DNA from 2 places in the Faecalibacillus sp. MSK20_93 genome. Region 2 is predicted to be linked to the other one. Evidence: riboswitches for the same ligand, from Rfam matches in the RefSeq annotation. Region 2 holds a riboswitch; the other holds the start of a gene.
The links. A riboswitch is a leader RNA that binds a small molecule or an ion and turns the genes downstream of it on or off. The one in region 2 is predicted to bind thiamine pyrophosphate.
Positions count from the first base shown of each region.

Region 1: linked by a shared signal. The riboswitch ahead of thiE (thiamine phosphate synthase) and the one ahead of LJD34_RS04625 (energy-coupled thiamine transporter ThiT) in region 2 are both predicted to bind thiamine pyrophosphate.

Region 1 covers NZ_JAJDKA010000062.1:3,790-7,209, forward strand. The annotation lists gene LJD34_RS13660 (NADP-dependent malic enzyme) at 1-91, opposite strand, end outside; gene thiD (bifunctional hydroxymethylpyrimidine kinase/phosphomethylpyrimidine kinase) at 136-927, opposite strand; partial or broken gene thiE (thiamine phosphate synthase) at 985-1,569, opposite strand; TPP riboswitch at 1,638-1,735, opposite strand; gene LJD34_RS13675 (hypothetical protein) at 1,816-2,103, shown strand; gene LJD34_RS13680 (SIR2 family NAD-dependent protein deacylase) at 2,446-3,276, opposite strand; gene LJD34_RS13685 (protein-ADP-ribose hydrolase) at 3,257-3,420, opposite strand, start outside.
Region 2 covers NZ_JAJDKA010000009.1:48,518-51,937, forward strand. The annotation lists gene LJD34_RS04615 (hypothetical protein) at 1-77, shown strand, start outside; gene LJD34_RS04620 (acetate/propionate family kinase) at 109-1,299, opposite strand; TPP riboswitch at 1,399-1,499, shown strand; gene LJD34_RS04625 (energy-coupled thiamine transporter ThiT) at 1,556-2,071, shown strand; gene LJD34_RS04630 (DUF402 domain-containing protein) at 2,151-2,708, shown strand; gene tsaE (tRNA (adenosine(37)-N6)-threonylcarbamoyltransferase complex ATPase subunit type 1 TsaE) at 2,683-3,153, shown strand; gene tsaB (tRNA (adenosine(37)-N6)-threonylcarbamoyltransferase complex dimerization subunit type 1 TsaB) at 3,131-3,420, shown strand, end outside.

The DNA.
Region 1 (3,420 bases), on a different contig from region 2:
CATCCATTGTATTAATTTCACAATTTAATTCCGTATGTATTTTTCCTTGATGTTTTTCATGTAATTTCAAGGCTTCTTCATAATAATTCATTTTCATCACCCGCCACTATTATACCTATAAAATAGACAATTCGTCTAATCTTTTTTATCTAAAACATAACCATGATCCATTGGTCCTTGTCCTTGTCCTAAATCAAGCATTGCCGCAAGCGCTCCCGAAATATAATCTTTAGCTTTTTTAACAGCATTTTCCAAATTTTCACCTCGTGCTAAATAAGAAGCAATCGCACTTGATAAAGTACATCCTGTTCCATGGGTATTATTGTTATTAATACGTTTTCCTTTAAACCATTGATAATTACCTTCTTTATAAAGTAAATCATTGGCATCATTGATTTGATGTCCGCCTTTAAGTAACACTGCACAATGATAATGATCTCCAATATATTTAGCTGCTGTTAACATTTCTTCTTCATTATTGATTTTTAATCCTGATAAAACTTCGGCTTCAGGAATATTTGGTGTTAAAACCGTTGCGAGTGGGAAGAGATTTGCTTTTAATGTATCAATAGCTTCATCACTAATAAGTTTTGCCCCACTTGTAGCCACCATCACAGGATCAACAACGATATTACGTGCATGATATTGTTTTAACTTTCCACTAATAGATAAAATGACTTCTTTTTGAGAAACCATTCCAATTTTAACAGCCATTGGATAAATATCTGTAAACACACTATCCATTTGACTAGCCACAAAAGAAGCATCAACATCATAAATAGCATCCACTCCTGTGGTATTTTGAGCCGTTAATGCTGCAATAACTGACATAGCATAAACACGATTAGCAAGCATTGTTTTTAAATCTGCCTGAATTCCTGCACCTCCACTACTATCACTACCTGCAATTGTAAGGCAAGTTGGCATTTTATTAGAGATAACTCTTTGAATTTTATCTTTTAACATACAACTTGCTTTTTGGATATCATCACTTCCAAAGATACTTGAAACGATAGCAACACCATCAATAGCAACCCCCATAAATTCTAAGATATTCACTTGATTAATACCACCAATAGCAACCACAGGAATATCAACTTTTTGACAAATTTCATTTAATGTTTCCATTGAAATATTTTGTGCATCATCTTTTGTTTGAGTTGCAAAAATAGCTCCGACACCTAAATAATCAGCCCCATTTTCTAAAGCTATTTTTGCTTCTTCATAATTATGTGCAGATACACCAATAATTTTATCTTCACCTAATATTTTTCTTGCTTCTTTTAAATTTAAATCATCTTGCCCAATATGGACCCCATCTGCATCAATTTCTTTACACAATTCAACATCATCATTAATAATCAAAGGAACATGATGTTTTTGACACACGCTTTGAACATCCAATGCTTCTTGTTTAAATGCTTCATGTGTCATTTCTTTTTCTCTTAGTTGAATCATTGTTACACCACCAAGAATGGCTTCTTCAACTAATTCCGACATTTTTCTTCCTTTTAAATATTTTGAATCTGTTACTCCATACAATAATAAATCTTCTTTATTTAATTTCATCAAATTTCCTTCTTTCTTTACAATATTCTTTTTTTTCCCTGGAAATAAAAAGAGAGTCCTGTTGAACTCTGTTAACGTCTATATCTCCTACGTTGGCATTATCCAAATCAGGTTATGGGTCTAAGTCAATACTTACTCTCAGCAAAAAGCTCCCCGTTTCCTTTATTATAATTTTTTTAATAAAAATTGTCTATTTTTATTCATATTATTTATGTTTTTGTTCAAACTATAAAAGGAGGTGCTTTCATGAAATTATGTATTACAGCAGGTAACTATCACATTTTTAAATTAATGATTAAAAATCATAAAGATTCTCGCATTCAATTAAAAAACATTCATCCTTTAGATTTTGACCTTGTTTTTGATGTTTATACATCTTTAGATCAAAAAACAGTTATTTCTATACTTAGCCATGAATTACGTTATTCCCCTTTTATGTATCTATGCCCTGGTTTTAAAGTCATTCCTTTAAAAAAACGTCTTCCTCATGGTACAAAAGAATCAACTACTCCTTTAAATCTTTCTTTTAATTGAATAATTTATATTAAAAAACAGTTCGAGATAGCATCTATTTCAAACTGTTTATTTTTTAATTAATAATTTTTAAAACATCTTCTTCACTTGTTACATTAAGTTTTTTCTAGCGATGTATTTGTGTCAAACTTGTTTCATTTCTATGATTATTTTAGTTTTCCTCTTTTTTCTTTCAATGGACAAATAGTTCAAAATATTTTCCATTAAATTTATTTTTTATTGATCAACATATAGCAAAAAAGATGATGTTTTTACGCACCATCTTATTTTTTTTAATTGGAATCCATATTTTAACGGGTCTTCTGGATCTATCACAAGTTGATTAAAAGCTGTATAAATATACTATTTTTCCAATTTAATTTTTAATAAATCATCAATAACATTCTTTATATCTTCACTTATACAATATGCTCTTTTTTCCATGGATTGAGGACAATAAGTATCTTTATTAATACAAATATAAGTTGCATTTTTATTTTTTTCAACAAATCTAAAAAATGGATATTTAATAATACCTGGTGTATTTTGTCCTACACCTAATTCAAGATAAACAATTTTTAAATCTTGATGTCTTCTGATAAAATCTTGATATCTAAAATAAGCTTGATGCCATCCTTCATCTTCAACAAAAGTATCATCACATCTTAAATTCATTGTCATTGGTTTTCCACAATGAGGACAATAAGGAATTAAAGATGTAGGAATTTTCATATCCTTTTGTTGTTCAATCATCTTTTTAATAAGTTCTTCATTATCATATGTTTCTTGATGACAAGGAGATGAACATTGAAATAAGCCATAATCCCCTTGTGTATAAAATAATCTTTGTTTATCAAAATTTGCTTTTTGAAAACAATGATCCACATTAGTTGTTAAAACAAAATAATCTTTATCTTTAACAAGTTGAAAGAGTTTTTGATATAAATCTAAATGATCTACATAACGATTATAATAGATATGTCTTGACCACCAAGCCCAATATTCTTCTAAAGTATCGTAAGGATAAAAACCTCCTGAATACATATCATGAATTCCATATTTTTCTTCAAAATCACTAAAATACTTATTAAATCTTTCTCCTGCATATTCATATCCAGCAGCCGTAGAAAGTCCTGCACCTGCTCCAATAACAATAGCATCCGCTTCTTGTATTTTAGCGCAAATATCTTTCATAGATGTCTCGATCTTCGTCTTTGAAAACATTAAAAATCACCTTCTTTATACTTGTTTCATTTTTTAAATATTCTTTAACTGTTTTAATTGCAATCTTTGTTGCAAGTTCTTTAGGAAAGTGGAATTCACCAGTAGAAATACAAC
Region 2 (3,420 bases):
GCAATGTAATTACAGATAAAAAAGAAATAGAAAATCACATAAAACATATTATTTTTGATGAAGATGATGAATATTAAAAGGTCTCACGAGGGAGACCTTTCTTTTATCTTATAAATTTAACAATCTTTTAGTATCTCTAGCGATAACTAATTCTTCGTTTGTTGGAATAACGTAAACTTTAACTTTACTATTTGGCGTAGAAATTAAACGATCACCTTTACCATTAACGTTTGCATCATCATCAATTTCAATACCTAAAGCTTCAGCTAATAAATTACAAATTTCTTTTCTTGCAAAGAATGAGTTTTCTCCAATACCTGCTGTAAAACAAATAGCATCCACTCCACCTAAAGCAATGAAGTAACGACCAATATAAGCAATAACTCTTCTAAAGAAAATATCCAAGGCAAGCTGCGCTCTTTCATTACCGTTGGCAGCAGCTTCTTGTACATCTCTAAAGTCACTTGATACACCAGAAACACCAAGTAATCCAGATTCTTTATTAAGCATCTTGATGACTTCTTTCATATCTAAACCAACTTCTTCGATTAAATAATCGATAACTGAAGGATCAACATCTCCAGAACGTGTTCCCATCATAATACCAGCAAGAGGTGTAAATCCCATAGATGTATTGATTGATTTACCATCTTTAACAGCAGTTAAAGAACCACCAGCTCCTAAGTGAGCAACGATAATACGTGAGTGTTCAGGGTTTCCCATCATTTCACGACAACGAGATGAAACATAGAAATGGCTTGTTCCATGAGCACCGTATTTACGTACTTTGTTTTCTACATAATATTTGTAAGGAATTGGATAAATATAACTTTTTGGTTCTAATGTTTGATGGAAAGCTGTATCAAATACAGCAACAGCACCAGCATTAGGAATAGCTTCTTTAAAAGCATAGTATCCAGTTAAATGAGCAGGATTGTGTAAAGGGGCTAATGATTTTAATTCATCAATTTTAGAAACAACATCTTCATCAATAATGACTGATTGATCAAAATAAGCACCACCTTGGACAACACGATGTCCAACACCTTTGATTTCATCTAGGTCCTTAACGATTTCTTTTTTGATTAAAGTGTCTAATAAAAGTTGAACAGCAACTTTATGGTTTTCGATTGGTAAAGTTGTGACATCTTTTTCTCCATTATACTTAATAGTAAAAATAGAATCTTCTAAACCAATTCTTTCAATAACACCAGAAGTAATAACAGTTTCATCATCCATTTCAAATAATTGGAATTTTAAAGATGAACTTCCAGCGTTTACGGAAATAATTTTTGACATAACATTCAAGTCCTCCTTATTAATACTTTTCTATTATAACACCGACAAGGAAGAAAAAACTATAAAAAGATTGAAAAAAAGAAGAGATTGATTTATAGTAAGACTTGCCAGGGGCGCAAAATGCTGAGAAAGGTGAAAACCTTGTCCCTTATAATCTGAACTAGGTAATGCTAGCGTAGAGAGTGCAAAATAGTTTATTTGCCTTTTTGCGTATGTAAAAAGGCTTTTATTTTGCCTCATTTAAAGGAGGATGACTATGGAAATTAAATTAACTACGAAGAATATGGCTTATATGGCAATGTTTGCGGCAATGCAAGTTGTTTTAGAATATTGCACAAAATTTTATGAGATGCCAAAAGGTGGTAACTGTGCTTTTTCACTTGTTGCAATTATTTTATGTGGCTATTTGATGAATTGGGGTTACAGTTTGATTGTTTCACTTGTTTGTTTAGGTCTACATTTTACTTTAGGACTTGCAACATTTTATGGTCCTTTATCGGTAATCTTTGATTATTTATTACCAATGGTTTTAATTGGACTTACACCACTTATTCCTTTATTAAAAGTAGGTAAGTATGAATTACCTGTTGGAATTATCGTAATGGGTGGTTTAAAAACGATTTGTCATTTGATTTCAGGATGGTATGCTTTCCAAACACCATTACAAGCAAACTTAACTTATAACTTACCTTATAATATTGCAACAATCATTGCTTGCTTTATTTTGTTTGTGATTTTATATCCAAGACTTAAAAAAGCAGTTCATTTATAAGACTCGTTTCGAGTCTTTTTTTCTTTGAAAGAAAGATGAATTTGTGTATAATGTAAATGTTAATAAGGAGTCGTTTGTTGTGGAAGATATTGTAGGAAAGAAAATCTTAATACATGGATATAAACATAATGGTAAAATACATAGATGTTGGTCAAAGGGACTTGTTTTACAAGAAACGGATGATCATTACATTGTTATTAATAATCGGACATTGGTGACAGAATCAGATGGCAGAATGTGGCATACACGTGAACCTGCTATTTGGTATATGCCCAAACATAAATGGTACAATGTAATTTGTATGATTAGAAAAACAGGAGTGTATTATTATAGTAATATTGCTTCACCAACTTTATATGATGGAGAGGCTTTAAAATATATTGATTATGATTTAGATTTAAAAGTATTTCCAGATGGAAACTATCGCATTTTAGATCAAGAAGAATATCGTCAACATGCTCGTGAAATGGGCTATAGTGATGAATTAGACAAAATTTTAAAGAAACAACTAGATGTTTTGATTGATTTAGCGGTAAAAAAGGGAGGACCATTTGATCAGAATTTTACTAAGAAATGGTATGGTTTTTATCAAGATTTAAAAGAGGGTTATTATGGAAAAAGTGATTACTATAAATAATAGAGATGAAACATTAGCTTTTGGTGAATATTTAGGAAAATTACTAAAACCGCATATGTTATTGACACTTAATGGTGATTTGGGTGCAGGCAAAACAACCTTTACTAAAGGAATAGGAAAGGGTTTAGGAATTAAAAGAATTATTAATTCACCAACTTTTACAATTTTAAAACAATATCAAGGAAATTATCAATTATCTCATTTTGATGCTTATCGCTTAGAAGGACAAAGTGAAGATTTAGGCTTTGAAGAAATTTTTGATAGTGATGATATTTGTGTGGTTGAATGGCCAGAATTTTTAGAAGATATTTTACCTCAAGAACGTTTAGCAATGACGATAAAAAGAATCGATGATGATCATAGAGAATTTATTTTAAAACCAATTGGTAAAAAATACGAAGAACTTGTAAAGGAGATTGAATATGAAAACAATTGTCATGGATAGTGCTAATAAGTATTTAGTAGTAGCTTTATATGAAAATCAAAAATGTTTAGCTTCTTTACAAGAAGAAGGAAATCGAAAGCAATCTGAGTATGCAATCGTTTATTTACAAAAATTATTACAAGAAAATCATTTAAAAATGAGCGATTTTGATGAAATGGTCATTACTATTGGACCGGGTTCTTATACTGGTGTACGTGTTGCTTTAACGATTGCGAAAACATTAAATGCAACGATGAATATTAAGGTAAAAACTGTTTCTTCTTTAAA